Regions from separate parts of the Anoxybacillus sp. UARK-01 genome, predicted to be linked through region 1. Evidence: riboswitches for the same ligand, from Rfam matches in the RefSeq annotation. Region 1 holds a riboswitch; each other region holds the start of a gene.
The links. Region 1 has a riboswitch for S-adenosylmethionine ahead of B6A27_RS05765 (methionine biosynthesis PLP-dependent protein). Riboswitches for the same ligand answer to the same signal wherever they lie in the genome.
Positions count from the first base shown of each region.

Region 2: another riboswitch for S-adenosylmethionine. It lies ahead of B6A27_RS17070 (methionine ABC transporter ATP-binding protein); the one in region 1 lies ahead of B6A27_RS05765 (methionine biosynthesis PLP-dependent protein).
Region 3: another riboswitch for S-adenosylmethionine. It lies ahead of mtnW (2,3-diketo-5-methylthiopentyl-1-phosphate enolase); the one in region 1 lies ahead of B6A27_RS05765 (methionine biosynthesis PLP-dependent protein).

Region 1 covers NZ_NASY01000031.1:257,965-266,431, reverse strand. Annotated here, with positions in the region: gene B6A27_RS05790 (HD domain-containing protein) at 1-336, shown strand, start outside; gene B6A27_RS05785 (polysaccharide pyruvyl transferase family protein) at 474-1,529, opposite strand; gene B6A27_RS05780 (LysR family transcriptional regulator) at 1,854-2,756, shown strand; gene B6A27_RS05775 (YeiH family protein) at 2,859-3,866, opposite strand; gene metC (cystathionine beta-lyase) at 4,199-5,380, opposite strand; gene B6A27_RS05765 (methionine biosynthesis PLP-dependent protein) at 5,385-6,488, opposite strand; SAM riboswitch class I at 6,568-6,675, opposite strand; gene B6A27_RS05760 (3-hydroxybutyrate dehydrogenase) at 6,747-7,523, opposite strand; gene B6A27_RS05755 (GntP family permease) at 7,541-8,467, opposite strand, start outside.
Region 2 covers NZ_NASY01000055.1:15,372-23,838, reverse strand. Annotated here, with positions in the region: gene B6A27_RS17075 (O-acetylhomoserine aminocarboxypropyltransferase/cysteine synthase family protein) at 1-1,274, shown strand, start outside; SAM riboswitch class I at 1,710-1,817, shown strand; gene B6A27_RS17070 (methionine ABC transporter ATP-binding protein) at 1,902-2,927, shown strand; gene B6A27_RS17065 (methionine ABC transporter permease) at 2,920-3,585, shown strand; gene B6A27_RS17060 (MetQ/NlpA family ABC transporter substrate-binding protein) at 3,608-4,438, shown strand; gene B6A27_RS17055 (carboxymuconolactone decarboxylase family protein) at 4,658-5,020, shown strand; gene sufC (Fe-S cluster assembly ATPase SufC) at 5,213-5,992, shown strand; gene sufD (Fe-S cluster assembly protein SufD) at 6,011-7,321, shown strand; gene B6A27_RS17040 (cysteine desulfurase) at 7,321-8,467, shown strand, end outside.
Region 3 covers NZ_NASY01000057.1:26,162-33,035, reverse strand. Annotated here, with positions in the region: gene B6A27_RS17870 (amino acid permease) at 1-1,331, shown strand, start outside; gene B6A27_RS17865 (MarR family winged helix-turn-helix transcriptional regulator) at 1,474-1,917, opposite strand; gene B6A27_RS17860 (1,2-dihydroxy-3-keto-5-methylthiopentene dioxygenase) at 2,121-2,663, opposite strand; gene B6A27_RS17855 (methylthioribulose 1-phosphate dehydratase) at 2,693-3,325, opposite strand; gene B6A27_RS17850 (2-hydroxy-3-keto-5-methylthiopentenyl-1-phosphate phosphatase) at 3,322-3,981, opposite strand; gene mtnW (2,3-diketo-5-methylthiopentyl-1-phosphate enolase) at 3,993-5,216, opposite strand; SAM riboswitch class I at 5,279-5,386, opposite strand; gene B6A27_RS17840 (pyridoxal phosphate-dependent aminotransferase) at 5,468-6,658, opposite strand; gene B6A27_RS17835 (carbon-nitrogen family hydrolase) at 6,754-6,874, shown strand, end outside.

The DNA of each region.
Region 1 (8,467 bases):
TGGGATTACGAACAATATAAACAAAACGATATACATGCGATCAAAGGTGCCGAGCGTGCCCATAAACTGCTCATTCGCTTGGGCGAGCATCCGCAAAATGCCAAGGAGATCGCTTTGGCGATTCTACTGCATACCGATTCTTATTTGCCTGAAGGCGAATTTAAACGCAAACCGCTGCAGACCATTATCAAGCTGGCGGATGAGGCGGATGAAGAACCAGGCGGCAAGCACCATTACCGGCAAATCGATGATGCGCTCGCATTGAAGAAAATTAAGCAGCTTGATGAACTTGTCAATCGCCAGCTGCAAAAGGAACGTCTTGATGATATCATCTAATAGGATTTTTTATTCGGAATCTGCCTAAACAGCCTTTCCCCGCTCCGGCGCAAGGAAAGGCTGTTTGTGTTTGCTGCCCTTTTCAACAAGCCGGCACAGCCATCGAACCGCGAGTGATTTTGTTTTTTCACTCGGATTCAGAAAAACAGCTCCTTTTGAAAAGGCTCCATAAGCAGCGGCCGGTAAAAGCTTCTGTAATCGCTATACTGATGGACGATGTGCTGACGGTTTCGGTTCACTAGCTCCAGCTTTTGCAAAAGCTCCTCTTCCAATTCTACCGCATCGGTCGATACGACATATCGCTCCAGACCGAGCGAAGCGGCACAATCAAATACTTTAAAGCGATAACCGAGCAGCACCGGCGGCACGCTGGCAGCCAATGAAAGCAAATTGGCATGCAACTTTAAATTAATCGTGGCCGAAAAACGGGATAAAAGCCGAATCAGCTGTTTTTCTGAATAGAGCTTTTGATCCCAAACAACGCGGTACGGGCAGCTGATTTTATCATAAAGCCGCTTGCACGCTGCCCGATCATTGTCCCAAACGGCGTAAATATAAATATGATATCCTTGCCTCATCAGCTTTTTTGCTACTTTGGCTAAAGCATTTTCAACTATTTCTTCATTTTGGCCGAATAGTCGATTATAAGTGGTTCCCCAATTAATGCCAATGATTTTTTCTTCGTTTCGTTTTTGGCGAGGGCGTTTCGTTTTCAATAGCAGAGCCGGATCGCTGACGGTATAGATATGGTCATGATCGGCAGCTAACGCTTCAAGCAGTTTTTGGCTCAGCGGTCCGCAAATCCCGGCAAAAGCAGCTGCGGCCATCGCATGCTTAAGCACAAATGAATCTTGCGAAGAAAAATATTTTGTAAGATCGGGCAGCTCGTTGGCGAGCAAAAGATCGACATCTCGCTTGTCAATTCCATCGATTCCGCTTCCCCACACTAACACCTTTTTTTCCATCTGCGTCGCTTGTTGTAAAATTTGCATATATTCAGGCTTTATCAGCGATCCCCCGCCCAGCACAACCACATCATAAGGAGCGATCTGTTCGGCGCACACCAGCGGCAGAGAAAAAGCGATTTTTTCATATTGGCCGTATTTCTTGCTAAAACGCTGAAACAAGCGCCATGACAATTCGTCTCCTAAATTTCGAAAGCCTACCCATCCCAAATACAACACCTTCGTCATAGCAACACTCCTTATAGCGACAGCCTTGACCGATCCGCTTTTCTATTCGTTTCTTTGTAAATGTATATTCCAACCAGCTTTATCGACAGTCTCCCTTTTCGTGAAACAACCGCTTTTTTTATCTTCTTTTTGCGGGTGATGACATCGATTCATCAGCTAAGGAGGAAATTATAGGCATGAAGGACAAAAACGGATTTTCTCCATGTATAGCATATTAAGGAGGATTTCTAGTGGTGAACTTTCTAGGGGAAGTGAGCGGATGATAAACAAGCCAAATCATGATAAGATGAAGCATAAAGCGGGATACGGACAGGAGGAACTCAAGTGGATCCATTATTGCAGGTGTTTGTCAAAGTCGCTGAAAAACAAAATTTCACTCGCGCTGCGGAGGAGCTGCACATGACACAGCCAGCAGTAAGCCAGCACATTCAGGCATTAGAGCGCCTCACAGGAACAAAGCTGATTGAACGAAATAATAAGTATGTAAAGCTGAATAAAGCGGGACAGATTGTCTATCATCATGCTAAAGAAATATTGGGGCTTTATACCCGCATGAACCATTTGCTTGATGACTTAATGAACCGGGCGAGCGGCACGCTCGCGATCGGTGCCAGCTACACTTACGGCGAATATATTCTTCCCCATCTGATAGCACAATTGCGTGCACAATATCCGGACATTCAACCGACCATCACTATTGGCAATTCTCATGAAATCACGGAATTAGTAAGCAATCATCAATTAGATATCGGCATTATCGAAATGGAGATTGAACCGAAAGATGTCTATATCGAGCCATTTGCCGAGGACGAAATGTTCATCATCGCCTCCGCCCATCATCCGTGCGCTCAAAAGCAAACGGCGACAATGGAGGAGCTTTGCCGCGAGACATGGATCATTCGCGAAAAAGGATCAGGCACGCGCAAAGCAACCGATCAGCTATTTGCAAAATCCCACTGTTATCCACGCCAGCTCATGGAGTTTGGCAGTACCCAGTTAATCAAAGAAGCGGTAGAAGCAGGGTTGGGAATTACCTTTCTTTCACAATGGACGGTGAGAAAGGAATTGGCGCTTGGTTCTTTGCGGCAAATCCATATAGATGATGCACCTTTTGTGCGCCAATTCTCCTTTATTACGCAAAAGACGCCGTTTTACACAAAAGCGATGGAAGTGTTTATCGATATTTTGCGGGAGCAGGGCGCAACCAAAAGCTTTTTGGGCGGGTGATCATAGAAGGACATCCCGCCCATTCCTTCGAACGAAAAAATATGGAGCGGCTGCTTGCCAATCCGCTCCGCTATAAGCTCCATCCTCTCAACTATATATGGGCTAAACGACAAAAAAAGAGAGGAAGGATAGCAAAATCGATGTGATACATATTGCAGCCAACGGGCGCAACGCTTTTGTCCGCAGATCGCGAAGGCTGACATTTAAGCCGAGGCCTACCATCGCCGCTGTCAGCATAAAAGAAGTCAAAGAAGAGAGGCTGTTCAAAAGCGGCTTCGGGATAGAAACGACGCTGCCAAATAAGCTCAACAGCATAAAACCGAGTAAAAACCAAGGAAATTCGATTTTCTTTTCCTTCGTGTCAGCGTTCTTCTTTTTTCGCTTCATCCAATACATACATAACAAGCTGAGCGGTAGAAGCAATAGAACCCTCCCCAGCTTCGCCAGCAATGCAAAAGCTAATGCATCCTGTCCGGCCGCCGCACCGGCTAGCGCCACATGCGCCATTTCGTGCAAGCTGATTCCGCACCAAATTCCGTAATGCTTATGAGAAACGGGCAGAAATGGCTGAATGAATGTATAAGCCAATGAAAAAACCGTCCCAACCAGCACAATGATTCCTACCGATATCGCCGTATCTTCTTCCTTCGCCTCTACAATCGGAGCCACAGCGGCAATCGCAGCGGCCCCGCACACCCCTGTTCCAATTCCAAGCAACAGCGATAAAGAAGCGTTCGCTTTGACGATTTTGCCGAGTGACATCATCATCCAAATGGAAAAAACGATGACGGCCGCATCGCGAAGAAGAAGCCCTAAACCTTGATGAATGACAACAGCCATATTCAGCTTGAAGCCAAACAAAATGATCGCCATCCTTAATAAGTGTTTGGCGGCAAATTGAATTCCAGACCGAAGCGCTTCCGGATAGCCAAAAAAGTGACGATACATAACGGCCAGCACAATCGCACAGGCGAGCGGCCCTAAATGCTCCAAGCCAGGAATGGATGCGAACGCAAAGCCGAGCACCGCAAACAAAAAAGAAAAGGCAACTCCTCCTATCCATCTCCAAGCCAAACGGCGATCCGAAGACGGTTGCTTGAAAACAGCCATGATGTCGTTTTTCATTGATGCTTCACCTCTTTTTATAATGGATCGTCCAGATCGCTGACCAATGGTCCTCTTCAGCATATCCCGGTTTCTTTCATAAGTGAAATAATAATTTTCAATAAATACCATAAGTAAATTTTATAACAATCGTCATCTGCGCTTGTCTCCGGTCGTGACAACGATGGGTCGTCTGCCGAATAATAAAAAATAGACCTTCCTTCATGCAACAGCACATGTTTAGAAAGGTCTATTTTCCACAGGCGGTGGTCCATATTCAATTGAAAGAGGCTACCTTCTCGCATGCTCTTATCCTAAGAAAAAGCGGACGTTGGCTTTTAGAATGATGGAGCCAAGCTTTCTTTCGCGCTGACATAGGACAATCCTCGTTCAAAGTCGGCAATCAAGTCTTCTGCGGCCTCCAATCCGACACTTAAGCGCAGCAAGCCATCTGTAATTCCTCTTCGTTCTCTTTCCTCTTTTGGCATCGCCGCATGCGACATTTTAGCCGGATACGATAAGATCGATTCGACCGCTCCTAAGCTGACGGCAAACACCGGAATTTGGACATGCTTGACAAACGTACGGACGGCCGCTTCATCTGCTAAGCGAAACGAAAGCACCGCGCCAAATCCCTCTGCTTGGTACCGTTGTACCGAATGTCCCGGATGATAAGAAAGTCCTGGATAATACACTTCCTCTACCTTTGGGTGCTTCGCTAAAAACGAAGCGATTTTCAGCGCCGATTGACTTGATTGCTGTAAACGGACGTGAAGGGTTTTTAAGCCGCGCAGAACGAGCCAAGCATCTTGCACTCCCAATATGGCGCCAAAGGCATTTTGCAGCTTATACAGCCGCTCAGCCAGCCCGCGATCTTTGACAACCGCTAACCCGGCCACCACATCGCTATGTCCTGATAAAAATTTTGTCGCGCTATGCAACACAACATCGACGCCGAGCTCAAGCGGCCGCTGCAATGCCGGAGTCATAAACGTATTGTCTAAAAAGGTTAAACAACCGTTCGCTTTTGCCAGCTTCACAATGCCGCAAATATCCGTAATTTTTAATAGCGGGTTGGAAGGGGTTTCTACATAAATCACTTTTGTATTTGGCCGGATGCGGGAAGCGACTGCATGCAAATCCGTCATATCGACAAACGTGTACTCGATGCCAAAACGGCTTAATACCTCGGTAATCATTCGGTACGTTCCGCCGTATACATCTTCGGTCACGAGCACATGATCCCCTTTGGAAAGCAGCAAAAACGCGGTCGAAATCGCCGCCATTCCCGAAGAGAAGGCAAAGCCGCGGATTCCTCCTTCCAGCTCCGCTATCGTCTCTTCAAGCGCCTCGCGCGTCGGATTTCCAGATCGGCTATAATCATACTTTCCAAACACATCAAAATCCGCTTGATGGAACGTCGAAGCGTGCTGAATGGGCACGCTGACCGCTCCTGTCTGCTCATCCACTTTCCATTTGTTATGCAATAAGTTGGTTTGAAATGAAAATGATTTTTCCATTGCGCTACACCTCTTTCATATTTTCCAAGGCCTGCGACAAATCAGCGATTAAATCCTCCACATGCTCAATGCCTACAGAAAAGCGCAATAAGCGGTTGCATACCCCATTGGCAATCCGAATCTCTTCAGGGATATCGGCATGTGTTTGCGTCGCCGGGTATGTAATAAAGCTTTCAACTCCTCCTAAGCTTTCAGCGAATGTAATGACATTTAAGCTTTGCAAAAAGCGGTTGACCCACCGCTCTTCACGCAGGCGAAAGGACAGCATGCCTCCTCTTCCTGGATACAGCACATCCGTGACCGCTTCGTGTGATGCCAAAAATTCGCTGATTCTCCGCGCATTTTCTTCATGCTGCCTCATTCGCAGCGCCAGTGTTTTCATGCCGCGAATCAACAGCCATGCATCAAATGGCGACAGGACCGCGCCGATTGCGTTGTGATACTCGGCCAGCCGTTGACAAAGAGGCTCACCCTTTGCGACGACGAGACCAGCGAGCACATCATTATGGCCTCCTAAATATTTTGTTGCGCTATGGATGACGAGATCCGCTCCGTGGCGAATCGGCTGCTGGATCACAGGCGTATAAAACGTATTATCCACAATCAAAAGCAGCCCGTGGCGTTTGGCCAGTTTCGCCACCTCGTCGATGTCTGTCTCCTGCATAAGCGGGTTTGTCGGCGTTTCTAAAAAAATCGCCTTTGTGTTTTTCGAAATCGATTTCTCCACTAATTGTATGTCGCGAAAGTCAACATAATGAAACGCTAAGCCGTACTTTCTCCAGCCTCTTTCAAATAGCCGATACGTTCCTCCATATAAATCGGCAGACACTAAAAATTCATCACCGCTTTCAAACAGGGAAAGCACCGTCTGAATCGCCGCCATTCCCGAACTGAATGCATACCCTTGATCTCCTCCTTCAAGCTTAGCAATGGCTTCTTCTACAATTTTGCGCGTCGGGTTTCCGGTACGGATGTAATCAAATCCTGTTGATTGGCCAATTCCCTCATGGCGATAAGCGGTGGAAAAATAGACAGGCGGATTGACGGTTCCTGTCAGCTTCTCGCTTCTGTTGCCAATCTGCGCCAGTAAGGTTTCTACTTTTTCCATCCTTTTTTCTCCTTCCTTTCCTCCAATAAAAAAAGCCTTCTTTAAGAAGAAGACTTTTACAGATCAACAAAAGCGCTTCTTCTTATCTTTCGAATTGAAACCAATTCGCTGGATTTAGCACCTGACCGATATCGGCTGGTTGCTGAAGCTTCACTGGGCCAGTTCCCTCCGCTTCTCTTGATAAGAATGAACGACGATATGGAATTTTCTGATTTTCTATCAATTTACATGATTTTCTGATAATTTGCAAGCTTTTTTTTACTGCGCGGTATATCCTCCATCGATCACAACGGCCTGCCCGGTAATTCCCTTTGCTTTTTCGCTTGCTAAAAAGAGCGCATAATCGGCCACTTCTTTCGTTGACAGCAGGCGCTGCTGCGGCACAAGCGGATAAATGACTTCCTCTAATACATGCTCAAGCGGCACGCGGCGTGTTGCGGCCAAATCGGCCAGCTGGTTGCGTACAAGCGGCGTATCGACATATCCCGGGCATAAAGCGTTCACTGTAATACCATGAGCGGCTCCTTCTAGAGCAGCTACTTTGGTTAGGCCAATGACCCCATGTTTCGCGCTATTATACGCCGCTTTGCCGGCAAAGCCGACCAAACCGTTAATCGAGGCCATATTGATAATCCGGCCATAACGCTGCTGCTTCATGATGGGGAATACATGCTTTATCGCAAAAAACGGCGCGATAAGCATGACGAGAATCAGTTTCTCAAACGATTCGGAAGGAAATTCTTCAATCGGCGCCACATGCTGCAGCCCAGCGTTATTCACTAAAATGTCAATCCGGCCATAACGAGCAACGGTTTGAGCCACCATTTGTTTGATTTCCTCTTCTTTTGTTACATCACACTTCAGTCCCCATGCATCCCAGCCTTGTGCACATAACGATTCGGCTGCTTTTTGGACAGCCCTTTCATTGATATCACTAAGAACGACTTTCGTGCCATGCTCAGCAAAGCATTTGGCGATTTCAAAGCCGATTCCTTGCGCCGCTCCTGTTATGAACAATACTTGATCGTCTACCATTTTTCATTCCTCCTCGTTCATATCCCTAGTCCTAATGAGAAAAGAATAATCGCAAGAATCGTCCCAAGCGCAGGTACAATAACCGTTAAAGCCCCAACCGCGCCATATGCCTCGCGGTGCGTTTCACCGCAAATCGCTCGAATCGTTGTCACGACATAGCCATTATGCGGCAAAGAATCCAAAGCTCCTGACGAAATCGCGACCACCCGATGCAGCGCTTCAGGATGGACTCCCATATCCAAATAATGCGGAGCGAGCAACGGAAGAGCAATAGCCTGACCTCCTGATGACGAGCCGGTTAGGCCAGCGATGACACTGACAGCGATAGCGCTGCCAATTAATGGACTGCCTGGAATACTGGTAATCGCGTGCACGGCATCCGTAAACGCTGGAACGGCTTTCGCCACACCGCCAAACCCGACGACGGCCGCCGTATTTCCAAGCGCGATCAATGCGCCTAAAGTTCCCTCAGAAACAGCCCCGCTAAAGTTTTGGAAATAGCGGCGATTGAGAGCATATACCGCAATGACTCCGCCAAGAAGCGCCACAATTAATGCCGATTGCTGCAACGAATGATGGAAAACAAAAGCAATCACCAACACGACAAGAAGCGGAATAAACCCCAAAATAGGAGGCGGCAATTCCCTTGTACCGTCCAGTGGATCTCCCTCTTTTGCTACAAATTTCTCTCCTTTTGCAACCGCTTTCATCACCATGCGCTTTAACCACCAATACCCGAAAATCGCCATGAAAATGGAGACAATGATGCTAACTTCCCAACCTGCATACGGCGATGTTTTTAAATACTCAATGGGAATCCAGTTTTGAATTTCCGGCGAACCAGCTGATGTCATCGAAAACGTCACGGACCCAAACGCTAATGCCCCCGGAATAAAACGCCGCGGCAAATTCGCTTGTTTAAATAAACTGACAGCCATCGGATA
Region 2 (8,467 bases), on a different contig from region 1:
TGCATGGGGGGGTAAGTCCAGATCCTGTGACAGGAGCAAGAGCCGTTCCGATTTATCAATCGAACGCTTATCAATTTGCCAATACGGAGCATGCAGCCAACTTATTCGCATTGAAAGAAGAAGGGTACATTTATACGCGCATTCATAACCCGACCGCCACAGTCTTTGAGGAAAGAGTGGCACAATTAGAAGGAGGAATTGGAAGTCTTGCAGTAGCAAGCGGCATGGCCGCAATCACGCTTGCGATCTTAAATATAGCGCAAGCAGGAGACGAGATTGTGTCAGCTTCAACGCTATATGGAGGTACCTATAACCTCTTTGCCACTACCCTTCCGAAATATGGGATTACAACGCATTTTGTTGATCCCGCTAATCCGGAAAATTTTCGTGCTGCCATTACGCCAAAAACGAAAGCGATCTTTGCAGAAACGATTGGTAATCCAAGTTTGCACGTACTAGATATTGAAGCGGTAGCCAACATTGCGCATGAAGCGGGTATTCCTCTCATTATTGATAATACGTTTGCCACTCCATATCTATGCCGTCCGATTGAGTATGGGGCGGATATCGTTGTTCATTCAGCTACTAAATGGCTGCTTGGAAACGGTACAACGCTTGGCGGCATTATTATAGACGGAGGAAAGTTTAATTGGGATTCTCCTAAATTTCCGGGATTTACAACTCCGGATCCAAGCTATCACAATCTTGTGTATGCAGAAGCTTTAGGTCCGGCTGCTTATATCATTAAGGCTCGTGTGCAATTGCTGCGGGATCTTGGACCAGCGATTAGCCCATTTAATGCGTTTCAATTTAATTTAGGGCTTGAGACGCTTCATGTACGCATGAAAGAGCATATTGCTAACACGCGTCGGATTGTAGACTATTTAGATCGCCATCCGGCAGTAGAATGGGTGCTGTATCCTGGACACGAAAAGCATCCAGCCAAGAATTTGGCCGAAAAATATTTGCCGAAAGGAGCGGGAGCCGTTGTGGTGTTCGGCATTAAAGGAGGAAGAGAAGCGGGAGCGGCTCTCATTAACAACGTGAAGCTTTGGTCGCACTTGGCCAATGTAGGAGACGCCAAAAGCTTAATTATTCATCCAGCCAGCACCACGCATCAGCAGTTGAGCCCAGAAGATTTGCAGGCCTCGGGAGTTACGGAAGATTTGATTCGTCTATCGGTCGGCATCGAAAATGTCGAAGACTTAATTGAGGATTTAGAGCAAGCCATCGCCATTGCCACAGGAATTCGTTCGCTGTATTCAGAGGTGTAGAAAATAGCCGTCAACAATTGAATCGGTCATGAAGTCCATTCATATTGATAAAACAATAGTTTCAACGAGAGGTTAGAACATATTAAAAACAGGCGTGGTGATGATCCAATAAAAACCGATTAACGCCGCCCGATTCCTCGTTTTTCCGTCATAATCTGTAAACCCTTTGCTTGTCCACTGTCAGCATGTCTTTGTCAAACAACGAACGCTTTGTGGGCAAGATGGGCCCGCTGGCGCTTTTGCTCGAGGGAGATGCCGAAAAGGTTGTGTTAAGCCAGAGCATTTTGAATGGATCATCGGCGCTTGTGTATTGATTCTATGATTAGGAATTATTTTTCTGTTGACACCTTCCTTTATAGAATGATAGAATCACTTTTGTAATTTGTATAATTCTTAGATGAATTAAAGCATTAACTGAATAAAGGAGCGTTGCTGCTCTTATCAAGAGAGGTGGAGGGATGTGCCCTATGAAACCCGGCAACCGTCAGCATTCGACTGAAATGGTGCCAATTCACACAAAGCGTTCGCTTTGAGAGATAAGAGACAGAAATGGGAGATATTAAAACCTTTCTGTTCTCTTGAGCAGAAAGGTTTTTTAGTTGCTGGAACAAGGAAGGTGAATCGCGTTTGATTACGCTAGAAAATGTAACAAAAGTATATTCGTCAAGCCAGGGAGCGGTAACAGCTGTCAATGATGTAAATTTGCACATTAAAGAAGGGGAGATTTTTGGCATTATTGGATATAGCGGTGCTGGAAAAAGCTCGCTGATCCGTCTTTTAAATGGCTTGGAAAAGCCTACAAATGGAAGAGTGATGGTTGCCGGTCAAGACATCGCAAGTATTAAAGGAAGAGAATTGCGCAAGGCGCGGCAAGAAATCGGAATGATTTTTCAGCATTTTAATTTGCTTTGGTCAAGGACGGTCCGAGACAATATTGCGTTTCCCTTAGAGATTGCTGGAGTTCCAAAGGAACAGCGGTTAAAGCGGGCGGATGAACTCATTCATCTTGTGGGTCTGCACGGAAGAGAAAATACCTATCCATCGCAGCTCAGCGGGGGGCAAAAGCAGCGTGTCGGTATTGCGCGGGCGCTCGCGAACAACCCGAAGGTGCTGTTATGCGACGAAGCGACTTCTGCTTTGGATCCGCAAACGACAGATTCGATTCTTGAGCTTTTAGTTGATATTAATCAGCGCCTCGGATTGACTATTGTATTAATTACTCATGAAATGCATGTAATCCGTAAAATATGTGATCGTGTGGCGGTAATGGAAAACGGAAAGATTGTCGAAGAAGGAAAGGTATTGGATGTATTTCAAAATCCGCAACAGATGATAACGAAACGGTTTGTTCAACAGATTACGGAACCTGAAGAAACGAAAGGGACGATTGCTCATTTGTTCAACCAATATCCTAACGGCAAAGTTGTCCAGCTTACTTTTGCTGGCCATGCGACTGAACGGCCGCTCATCGCAGAACTGATCCGAAATTTTGAAATAACCATTAATATTTTGCAAGGGAAGATTTCACAAACCCATCAGGGCTCGTATGGAGTGCTGTTTGTTCATATGAGTGGAACGGATGAGGAAGTAGCCAGAGCGCTTGACTACATTCGTCAGCAACAAGTCGGTGTGGAGGTGATGACGAATGAGTAGCATGTTTCCTAACGTTCAGTGGGAATCGATTTGGGCGGCAGCGTCGGAAACGCTGTATATGACAGGAGTTGCCGTGGCGTTTACATTTGTATTTGGACTCATTCTAGGATTGTTGCTGTTTTTAACATCCAAAGATAATATTTGGGAAAACAAAGCCATTCATACAATCGTTTCTGCTTTTGTTAATATTTTTCGTTCTATCCCATTTATTATTTTAATTATTCTGCTTATTCCTTTTACAAAGATGCTAGTCGGTACGATTCTTGGGGCAAACGCGGCCTTGCCGGCGTTGATTATTGGCGCTGCTCCATTTTATGCGCGCATGGTGGAGATCGCTTTGCGTGAAATTGACAAAGGTGTGATTGAAGCGGCGAAAGCCATGGGAGCGACAACGGCGACAATCATCTGGAAGGTATTGATTCCTGAATCGCTGCCGGCTCTTGTCTCAGGGATCACCGTAACCGCTATTGCGTTAGTTGGCTATACGGCGATGGCGGGAGTAGTGGGCGCTGGTGGCCTTGGGAATCTTGCTTATTTAGAAGGGTTCCAACGCAGTCATAACGATGTGACCTTTGTTGCTACAGTGCTCATTTTAATCATTGTATTTGCCATTCAGCTTATCGGTGACTTTGTCACTTCCAAAATAGATAAGAGATAACAATATAAAGGAGGAAAAACAGATGAAAAAATGGTGGGGTGCATTATTAGCGGTAGTGCTTGTGCTCGCGTTGGCGGCATGCGGCGGCAAAGACGGCGCACAAGGAGACCAAGAGAAAAAGGAATTAGTAGTAGGCGCATCGAATGTGCCGCATGCTGAGATTTTAGAAAAAGCGAAGCCAATTCTTAAAGAAAAAGGCGTCAACTTAAAGATTGTCACATTCCAGGATTATATTTTGCCGAATAAGGCGTTAGAGAATAAAGAAATCGACGCTAACTATTTCCAGCACATTCCTTACTTAGAGGCACAAATGAAAGAAAACGGCTATGATTTTGTCAATGCTGGCGGTATTCATATTGAACCAATCGGAATTTATTCTAAAAAATACAAAAGCCTTGAGGAGCTTCCAGAGGGAGCCACCATTATTATGAGCAACTCTGTCGCTGATCACGGGCGTATTTTGTCCATGCTTCAAGAGAAAGGACTTATTAAATTAAAAGACGGCATTGATAAAACAAAAGCCACGGTTAAGGATATTGTAGAAAATCCGAAGAAGTTAAAATTTAAAACCGATGTTGATGCCGGTTTGCTGCCACAAGTTTACCAAAACAATGAGGGCGATGCGGTCGTGATTAACGCCAACTACGCTTTAGATGCCGGATTGGATCCTGCGAAAGATCCAATTGCTGTCGAGTCGCCAAAAAACAATCCATATGTGAATATTATTGCGGTACGTAAAGGCGATGAGAATCGCAAAGACATTAAAACGCTTGTCGAAGTGCTTCAATCCAAAGAAATTCAAGATTTCATCAAAAAAGAATACAAAGGTGCTGTCATTCCAGCAACTGAGTAATACTATAAAGAAAGCGGAAGCTTCATAGCGGAGCTTCCGCTTTTTAATGTTCTCTTACTTTTGGTGTAATCAGCATGAGAAACCACGGGGCTTGATGATTATGCAACCATTTCTTCCAGATCGTTCAAGCCGATTTTTCTTTTCGATTCAGTTATATGATCTTCCCATTTTAGTCAATAATATAACCGCAGTTCTTATGATTTTGAAAGGAGCTTGAGGATGAATCAACCAACACATTCTTCAACAGAAGCGGCATTGCAGCATTATAAAGAAGGATTGGGCGCCTTCACACAGAAAATCCCCGCAGTGGCAGAGAAATTTAATGCCTTTACTAAAGCATGCTTTCAGAAGGGAGCTTTGTCGCAAAAAGAAAAGCAATTGATCGCTCTCGGGATTAGCCTAGCTACACAAGATGAATATTGTACGATTTATCATACGAAAGGCTGTATCGATCAAGGGGCGACAGAACAGGAAATCTTGGAAGCTTGCAGCGTTGCGGTAGCGTTTGCGGGAGGCGCAGCGATGAGCCAAGCGGTGACGCTTGTTCAAGAATGCATTGCCGAATTGACGACAAAACATTAGTGCAAAAGCCTCCAGAATAGGAGGCTTTTTTGATATGTTTACTTATTAAACTTTTTTATTTAAAAAGTATACTAATGGAGTTAAATGGTTGCTAATACCTTTCATTTGTTATAAGATTGTAATGAGAATAAAATGAGAATCACAATAACGATGAGATACACAAACTTCTTTTAGAAAATTGGAGGTATTTTTATGGCGGTATTGACAATCAAAGATCTTCACGTATCAGTGGAGGGGAAAGAAATTTTAAAGGGTGTAAATTTGGAGGTAAAAGGCGGAGAAATTCATGCCATTATGGGGCCGAACGGAACGGGAAAATCAACGCTATCTTCCGCAATTATGGGCCATCCAAAATATGAAGTAACAAAAGGAAGCATTACACTAGATGGACAAGACGTTCTTGAAATGGAAGTAGATGAGCGCGCGCGCGCCGGTTTATTTTTAGCTATGCAATATCCAAGCGAGATTAGCGGTGTGACGAATGCCGATTTCCTTCGTTCTGCCATTAATGCTCGTCTTGGAGAAGGGAACGAAATTTCGTTAATGAAGTTCATTCGCAAATTAGATGAAAAAATGGAGTTCCTTGAAATGAACTCTGATATGGCTCATCGTTACTTAAATGAAGGATTTTCCGGTGGAGAGAAAAAACGCAATGAAATTCTTCAGCTTATGATGCTAGAGCCGAAAATTGCGATTTTAGACGAGATCGACTCGGGTCTTGATATTGATGCTTTAAAAATCGTTTCAAAAGGTGTTAATGAAATGCGCAGCAGCGATTTTGGCTGTTTAATTATCACTCACTATCAACGATTGCTTAATTACATTACGCCAGATTATGTGCATGTGATGATGCAAGGACGCATTGTGAAATCCGGCGGTCCAGAATTAGCGCAGCGCTTAGAAGCTGAAGGATATGACTGGATCAAAAAAGAATTGGGCATTGAAGATGAAATGATTGAGCAAGAAGCGTAAGCGTTAGGAGGATTATTTATGGCAATCGAAACGAAACTACCATTCGATCAACAGTATGTGCGCACTTTTTCTGAAGGGCGCGGAGAACCAAGCTGGCTTTTAGATCTTCGCTTACAAGCTCTTGCCAAAGCAGAAGAGTTGTCATTGCCAAAGCCAGATAAAACAAAGATTGATAAATGGAATTTTACCGAGATCACACAACATTTTGTACAAAGTGCGCCGTTTGCATCTCTAGAAGAACTTCCGGAATCAGTAAAAACACTTGTTGATGCAGGCGAAGAAGCAAAAAATTTATACATTCAACGCGACCAGACACCAGCATATGTTTCATTATCGGATGACTTAAAGAAGCAAGGAGTTATTTTTACGGATATTTTCACGGCTGTGCGTGAACATGGAGAGCTTGTGAAAAAATATTTTATGCAGGATGGAGTCAAAATCGATGAGCACCGCTTGACGGCTCTTCATGCAGCGCTTCTCAATGGCGGCGTTTTTGTATATGTTCCTAAAAATGTGGAAATCAATACCCCGCTTCAAGCTGTTTATATTCATGAAACACAGGATGCGGCACTGTTTAATCACGTGATTGTCGTAGCGGAAGCGAATAGTAAACTTGCCTATGTTGAAAACTATGTTTCCATCCATGAAAATGCGAATGCAGTGGTTAATATTGTCGCTGAAGTATTTGCCCATGAAAATGCTCAAGTGATTTTTGCAGCGGTTGACCATTTGGCAAAGGGAACGACCACATATGTCAATCGCCGCGGGATCGCAGGACGCAATGGCCGCATTGAGTGGGCATTAGGATTGATGAATGATGGAAATACCGTTTCTGAAAATATTACGCGATTAATCGGCGACGGTTCTTATGGCGACACAAAAACCGTGGTGGTTGGACGCGGCGAGCAAACGCAAAACTTCACGACAAGCGTTGTGCATTACGGCAAGAATACAGAAGGCCGCATTTTAAAGCACGGCGTCATGAAGGATAGCGCGACTTCCATTTTTAATGGTATTGGCAAAATTGAGCACGGTGCTGCGAAATCAAATGCTGAGCAAGAATCGCGTGTGCTTATGCTCAGCGACAAAGCGCGCGGCGACGCCAATCCGATCCTTTTAATTGATGAAGATGATGTAATAGCGGGCCATGCTGCTTCTGTTGGACGGGTGGATCCCATTCAGCTTTATTATTTAATGAGCCGAGGTATTCCAAAGGTGGAGGCAGAGCGTTTAATTATTCATGGATTCTTAGCACCTGTTGTCAAAGAAATCCCGCTGGAGAACGTGAAAAAGCAACTTATTGAAATCATTGAAAGGAAAGTTAAATAATGAACGTAAAAGAGGTTCGTCAGCTGTTTCCAATTTTAGACCAAGAAGTTAATGGGAAGCCATTAGTGTATCTTGACAGCGCAGCTACTTCTCAGAAGCCTCTTCCGGTAATTGAAGCGCTTAATCAATATTATCGCGGATATAACTCAAACGTTCATCGCGGCGTGCACACGCTTGGAACGAAAGCGACGGATGCGTATGAAGGAGCGCGTGAAAAAGTACGCAAATTTATTAATGCAAAATCAACACAGGAAATTATATTTACACGCGGGACGACGACCGCATTAAATACCGTGGCGGCGAGTTACGGACGCGCCAATCTGCGCGAAGGAGACGAAATTGTCATCACGTATATGGAACATCATAGCAATATCATTCCTTGGCAGCAGGTGGCTAAATATACAGGCGCTACGTTGAAATATATTCCGCTTCAAGAAGACGGATCCATCAGTCTAGAAGATGTTGAAAAAACGGTGACGCCGAATACAAAAATTGTTTCTGTTATGCAAGTATCGAACGTTTTAGGTGCGATAAATCCAATTAAGCAAATTGCGCAAATTGCTCATCAAAATGGTGCTGTCATGGTTGTGGATGCTGCACAAAGCGCACCGCATATGAAAGTCGATGTGCAAGATTTGGATTGTGATTTTCTTGCATTTTCTGGGCATAAGATGTGCGGTCCGACAGGCATTGGCGTATTATATGGTAAACGTTCGCTTTTGGAGCAAATGGAACCCGTTGAGTTCGGCGGAGAAATGATTGACTTTGTCGGTTTGTATGAATCGACATGGAAGGAACTCCCGTGGAAATTCGAAGGGGGAACGCCGATTATTGCTGGTGCGATTGGGCTAGGAGCCGCTATTGATTTTCTTGAGCAAATCGGTTTAGAAAATATCATGGCTTATGAACACCAATTGGCGCAATACGCGCTAGAGCAGCTTTCCGCTATTGGAGGCTTGACGATCTATGGACCAAAGGAACGTGCAGGTCTTGTCACATTCAATATCGACAATGTTCATCCTCATGATGTGGCCACGGTGCTTGATGCGGAAGGAATTGCCGTCCGTGCCGGACATCATTGCGCGCAGCCTTTAATGAAATGGCTCCATGTTTCCGCGACTGCGCGAGCAAGCTTTTATTTATATA
Region 3 (6,874 bases), on a different contig from region 1:
AAGCCGCGAGCCCTTTAGGGGTCATTTTAGCTTGGCTATTAACAGGTGGCGGAGTGCTAATGACCGCTCTTGTCTTTGGCAATTTAGCGATTCGCAAGCCTGAGTTAAATGGCGGGCCGCAAATTTACGCGAAGGAATTGTTTCCAAAGAGATCAAACGCCTCGGTTTTATCGGGATTTATGTCTTCCTGGGGCTATTGGATTGGAAATTTTGCTGGAAACGTAGCTATTATTACGACATTTACGAGTTATTTATCCACATTCTTTCCGATTTTAACAAGCAAACAAACCGTATTTATGGTAGGCGCTACACCGATCAAACTCGGCAACCTCCTTACATTTATGGTTTGTACCGCTCTATTATGGGGAATGCACTTTATTATTTTGCGCGGCATCGAGGGAGCTGGAAAACTAAATTTCATAGCCACTTCGGCAAAGGTGCTCGGCTTCTTTTTATTTATTGCCATTAGCTTATTTGCATTTGATAAAAACAACATCGGCTCTGTTGTCGCTCCGCGTTACGATGAAGCAGGCCATGCCGTTAGCCTGTTCGGACAAGTGAACAGCGCGGCTATTGCGACATTATGGGCATTTGTCGGAGTGGAATCTGCGATTGTGTTCGCTTCACGTGCACGCAAGCAAACAGATGTCAAACGGGCAACCATTCTTGGTTTGCTGATTGCTCTCATCATTTACATTGGCATAAGTGTGCTTGTAATGGGCTTGCTGCCGCAAAAACAGTTGATTCATTCAGAGAAGCCTTTAGTGGATGCGATTCAAACCATTTTAGGGCCAAGCGGCGCATACATCTTAGCTGGACTTGGCCTTATCAGCCTTCTTGGCTCGACGCTCGGCTGGGTGCTGCTAAGCGCGGAGGTTCCGTATCAAGCCGCGAAGCAAGGTTTGTTTATCCCTTCTTTCTTAAAAGAAAACAAAAAAGGAATGCCGAAATTCGCTTTAATTTTATCAAATGGATTAGCGCAAATTTTCATTTTCTCAACGATCTCTCATTCGATGTCAGCTGCCTTTGATTTTGTCATTTATATTGCGACACTCGCTTATCTTGTTCCTTACTTTATCGCTTCTGTCTTTCAGCTCAAACTCACATGGACAGGAGAGACATATAAAACCAATACAAAGCAGCGAATCACGGATGGAGTCATTGCAGCACTGGCCACTATTTATTCCATCTGGGTCATTATCGCGGGAACATCTGACATCAAAACCTTCATGCTTGGCATTGTGTTGCTCGCAAGCGGCATCATTTTTTATCCGCTTGTGAAAAAAGCAGCAGAAAAAGAAGAAAACGCGAAAAAAAGACTGTCAGCTTGATCCAAAAGAGAGGGGGTTCTCCCTCTCTTTCTTTTATCTATAGTCTCTCCTCTCTCTTTATCAAAAAAGAACGCGCGCCCGCCACCCATTATAAAAAAGCGCCAGCGAACCTTTGATCCGCTGGCGCTTTCACCATCTGTACTTATTGCTGTTTCGCACCGTATCCCATTTTTTTCAATAACTCAATAACCTGTTCTTTCTCTTCAATCGTTAATCCGGAAAGTGTTTCATGGATCGTTTGTTCATGCTCCGGAAATACCTTTTCAATAAAAGCTTTTCCCTTATCCGTAATCGAAGCATAAGTTACACGGCGGTCCTTTTCACATGCTTTGCGCATAATCAGCCCTTTTTGCTCTAATTTATCGACAACATATGTGATGCTGCCGCTTGCCAGTAAAATTTTCCCGCCAATTTGCTGCAATGGCTGATCCCCCTTATGATATAGCAATTCCAACACAGCGAACTCCGTAGGGTTCACGCCGAACGACTGAATGGATTTATTTACTTGATCATTAACAGCACGGTACGCTCTTGACAGCACAATAAATAGCTTTAATGATTGCAAAATTTCCTCTCTATCCGCCACTTGTCATCAAATCCTTTATCGGTCGAATTCGAAGCCATTGTAGCGAAAAATCCTCTCTTTGTCAATGAAACGCCCCGATCTACACCGTCCATTTCGCACGTTCTTCTGCCATTCGTTTCAGTGCTAGAAAGCTGCTCGACGAATAGATTCGATTACATCCATCAAAAAGCGCAAGAATCGCTTAAGATTCCTGCGCTTGTTGGTTATTGAACAGCTTCTTCTTTTTCCTCATAAGGATGGGCAACCCAGCCAGATGGATCAATAAACAAACGAACAGCTACCACTTGGCGGTCTTCCATTAATGTGAAGAAATGCGGATTTCCTTCTGGCACGGAAATGACATCGCCAGCTTCCAGCTGCACTTCAAAATATCCTGTTTGTTCGTCGCCTTTAATAATGAAAATGCCGTGACCCGCGACGATGGCGCGCACTTCATCCTCCGTATGAATATGCACTTGTTCAAATTTCTTCAATAACTCCTCTAAATTCGGAGTCGCATCTGATAAAGCGACAACATCCCACGCTTTATAGCCTCTTCTTGTTGCTAAATCCTCAATATCATCTTTAAAAACCCCTAAAATTTCCTCTTTTTCTTCGTCACTCAAAACAAACTTTTCTTTTAAGTGATTTGGCAGCTTGCTAATCTCCCAATGTTCATACAGAACGCCTTGCTTTTCTAGAAAGCTCCCTACATTCTCATGACCTTTGATCCATTCACCTGTGTTTCTAATTTTAATAACTGCCATTTTTCATCCCTCCATTATCATTTTAAAATCTATGAAGTGAATACTTTGTGACCTTTTAGCATAAGCAGCTTAACATGATAGCTAAACAAAAACTCGCACGCTTCTAAAAACTTTTTCGCTTCAAAGGAGCTTTTTCCCCATACGGTAATACCGTGGTTGCGAATCAGCACCGCTCCGCTATCTGCCGAGACGTGCTGCGAAAACTCAGAGGCAAGCGTCGGAATGTGCGCATGATTCCGAATAATCGGAATGCGGAAAACCGCATCTTCCTCCCAAAGACCAAACGCTTTAATCATTTCTTGGCCGGTAAAAATGACTTCCCCATCATCCCCGTACAGTTCAGAGACGACATTATTATCAATCGTATGAACATGAAGCACGCAGCCAGCGTTCGTTTTATTATAAATTTCCACATGCAGCAAGGTTTCAGCCGATGGCTTTAAATGGGTCGACTCAGCCGGATTGCCCAAAGCGTCGACAAGAAGAAAATCATCATTTGTTTGTTTTCGTTTATCTTTTCCGCTGGCCGTAACGAAAAAGGTTAGCGGCTGATCAGCCACCTTGATCGATAGATTCCCGCTTGTTCCCAAAAACCAATCGCGGGAAGCCAGTTCTGCTTTGACATCAGCAAGCTCTTCCCATTTCTTCAATAAATCGCTCATGCGCTCACCTCCATCCTTTTCAAAGATTCAATGACATCAAAGAACGTCGTAAACGGCGTATGGGTCAGGTCCAGCTCCGCACATTTTTGCAACAGAAAATCACGGGCAATCACGTGATCGGCAAGCTGGGCGACCGCTAAATCTGTCACGGAATCACCAATGACGATCTTCGTTGCCTCTGGTGTTGCTAGCTTTCTTAACAACGACGGCTTGCAGCAGCCGCAGCCATTACGGCAATGGTCATCACACGCATACGGCCATGTAATGCGAATCGTTTCCCCGCTAAAGTCCGAACCATTGCAAAAAATCGCGTCTTTTTCAATAAGTCCCTCTAAAAGCGGATAAACGAAAAAATCGATTCCGCCGCTAACGACATAGAGCGGAATGCCTCGCTCCTTTGTAAAGGAGACAAATTCACGAAAACCATCGCGAATTTGGGCAGTGCCTAAAATAAAACTCGTAATCTCTTCTTTTAGCCGGGAAGGAAGAAGCGAAAACATCGCTCCGACGCCAGCTTGAACAGAGCAGCGCTGCGCGAGCACATCCTCTTTGATGCTTTCCCATTGCGGCGGAGCAAATTGCTTCATAATCGCTATAATGTTGTCATTATTTGTAATCGTGCCATCGAAATCGCAAAAAATTATCGGTTTCGTCATACTTTCACCTCTTAAGTGCCCCATAAAGCAATGGCTTTTTGCAATGAATGGTTTTCTTTTGCCGCCTCACTTAAAGGCTTTCCAGCTAATACTGCCGCGATTGCGGCGCTAAATGCCTTTCCTCCTCCTGCCGCTCCCTCTGGATGTCCATGCACCCCGCCTCCTGCATTAATGACGCTGTCGATGCCAAAATCGCGGATAAGGAGCGGAACCAGTCCTGGATGAATGCCGGCAGACGGAACAGGAAACGTTTGTACAAATACATCTTCCTTCGTTAATTCATGGGCAATGCCACTTGCGTCTTCCTTGGCCAGAGCAACGTTTCCATATGGAGACGGGAACAAGGAAAAATCCGCCCCTGCCATGCGAACGAGCTTGCCAAGCAACAAAGGATGGCTTACACCGTAAAATTCCGACGGAGTCAACGCCCCGCTAAACGCCGGATGCGCCATAATCGGAATGGAAATCTCCTCATCCTCCCGCAATCCTTGCAATACGTCCAGTCCATACGCGAACACGTTGAACAGCAGCAAATCAGCGCCAAGCTCCACCGCTCGCTTCGCTTTCTCTTTTAACTCAAACGTTTTTCCCGAAAGATTCACCGCATAAAGCGTTCTATGCCCTGTCTCTTCATATACGTGCTGCAAGACTTTTTTTCCTGCCGCAATTCGCTTTTCGAATGGCGCCTGTTCATTTTCAAATAAAATTTCATCATCCTTGACAAGATCTACGCCTCCAAGCGCCTGCTGTCTCAGTTGCTCGGATAAATAGGACAAATCGCGCCCGATCACACCTTTAAAAATGCTCATTAACAGCGGGCGGTCATAAACATCCAGCTTTGCGCGAATTCCCTTAATGCCAAAGCGAGGACCAGGAAATGCTTTCTTTAGATCATCAGAAAACTCTAAATCTATCAGCTTAATCGTGCCATCTAATGACAATTTCCCAAACACCGTCGTCAAAACAGCGGGCAAATCGACGCTGAAGTTGGCGCTTGGGTAAGCGATCTTGACCATTCCCCGCTTCAAGCGTTTTCCGAAATATTGATTGGCACGTTCGCTTTCTTCAAGCGGTTGCACATGCACAACCGTTCCTTTATGTTTACGCAGTTGTTCTTTTTCCAAAAACGGCAATTCGGTCCATGAACCGATCGTTAAGCCAAGCGCGATTTTCTCCGCCTTTTTCTCCAAATCAGCCTCATCATAAAGCAGATACGTGGCGATGACTTGGCTCATTCTCATCCCTCCAATTCCAATAAAAAAACCTCTTCCATAAGAAGAGGCTTTGGTTTCAACTCTTCTTATCTCTCAGCGTAATGCTGCAAGAATTAGCACCGTGCTTAACGTTGGTTAAGTCGGTTGCCGGGCTTCATTGGGCTCGTCCCTCCACCTGCTCTTGATAAGAATGACAGCTTCTATTCATTTTTTTGAAATTTTCATTTTGCAAATTTAATTCGAATTATGACAGGGATCATGCAGATTGTCAATTATTTTTTTACCGCTTGCTGAAAAAGATTGAGCTTAGCGATGCGCCGTGCCGCTTCTGTCAAGCGTTCTTCGCTTGTCAACAGCCCGACGCGCACATATCCTTCCCCGTGCTCGCCAAATCCAATCCCAGGCGCCACCACAACATGCGCTTGCTCAAGCAATAAATCAGCAAAGCGCTCCGAAGTCCAGCCCTTTGGTACCGGCAGCCAAGCAAAAAAGGAGCCGGCTGGAGCACTTACGTTCCAACCAATTTCCTGTAAAGCTCCAATGAACGCATTGCGCCGTGATTCATACAACGCTACCAACTCCGTCACGCATTGCTGTGACTCAAGCAGCGCAACCGCTGCCGCTTCCTGAATCGCACCAAACAAGCTGACATATAAATGGTCTTGCAAAAGATTGATCGCAGCAATCACACTTTCATTGCCAATCGCAAAACCTACGCGCCAGCCAGCCATATTATACGTTTTGGAAAATGTATAAATTTCAATACCGACATCCTTGGCTCCTTCCGCCTGCAAAAAGCTGATCGGTTTTTGCCCGTCAAATCCAATCGCACCATAAGCAAAGTCATGGACAACGCAAATTCCATGCTTTTGTGCAAACGAAACGGTCTCTTGAAAAAACGAGTCTGTCGCTACAGCTCCCGTCGGGTTATTTGGATAATTTAAAAACATCAGCTTGGCTTTCTCAACCACCTTTTCATCCAATTGACGATAATCAGGCAAAAAGCCGTTTTCGCTATAAAGCGGCATCATTTCCATTTTTGCACGCGCTAATGCCACTCCCGACCAATAATCAGGGTATCCGGGATCCGGCACAAGCACAACATCGCCCGGATTTAATAAGCACTGCGGAATTTCCACAAGCCCTGCCTTTCCACCGAATAAGACAGCTACCTCTCTCTCAGGATCAACCGTAACGCCATATTCGCGCTGATAGAAAGCAGCCACCGCCTCTTTTAAAAACGAATAGCCACGAAACGGAGAATACTTATGGTATTTTGGATTAGCCGCCGCTTTTTGCAGCGCTTCTACGATATGCGGAGGCGTCGGTTGATCAGGATTTCCTTGACCAAGATTAATTACATCATGTCCTTGAGCCACCACTTTTCCTACTTTGTCGACAAGCGAAGCAAAAAACTGCTTCGGAAGACTTTGCAACAACTCGGATTGGACAAATGATTTCAATTGCTTCACCTACTCAAAAAATTCTTGAAATTCTAGTCAAACATCATATATCGTAAAAATTAAATTGTAAAGACATTTTTTTGGGGTGAATGATTATGACATTAAAAATTGCTTGTCTTCAGCTCGATATTGCTTTCGGAAATCCTGCGGAAAATAAACGCCGCGTTCAACAAGAGATCGAAAAAGTTTGTCAAAGCTCTGTTGACGTCATCGTCC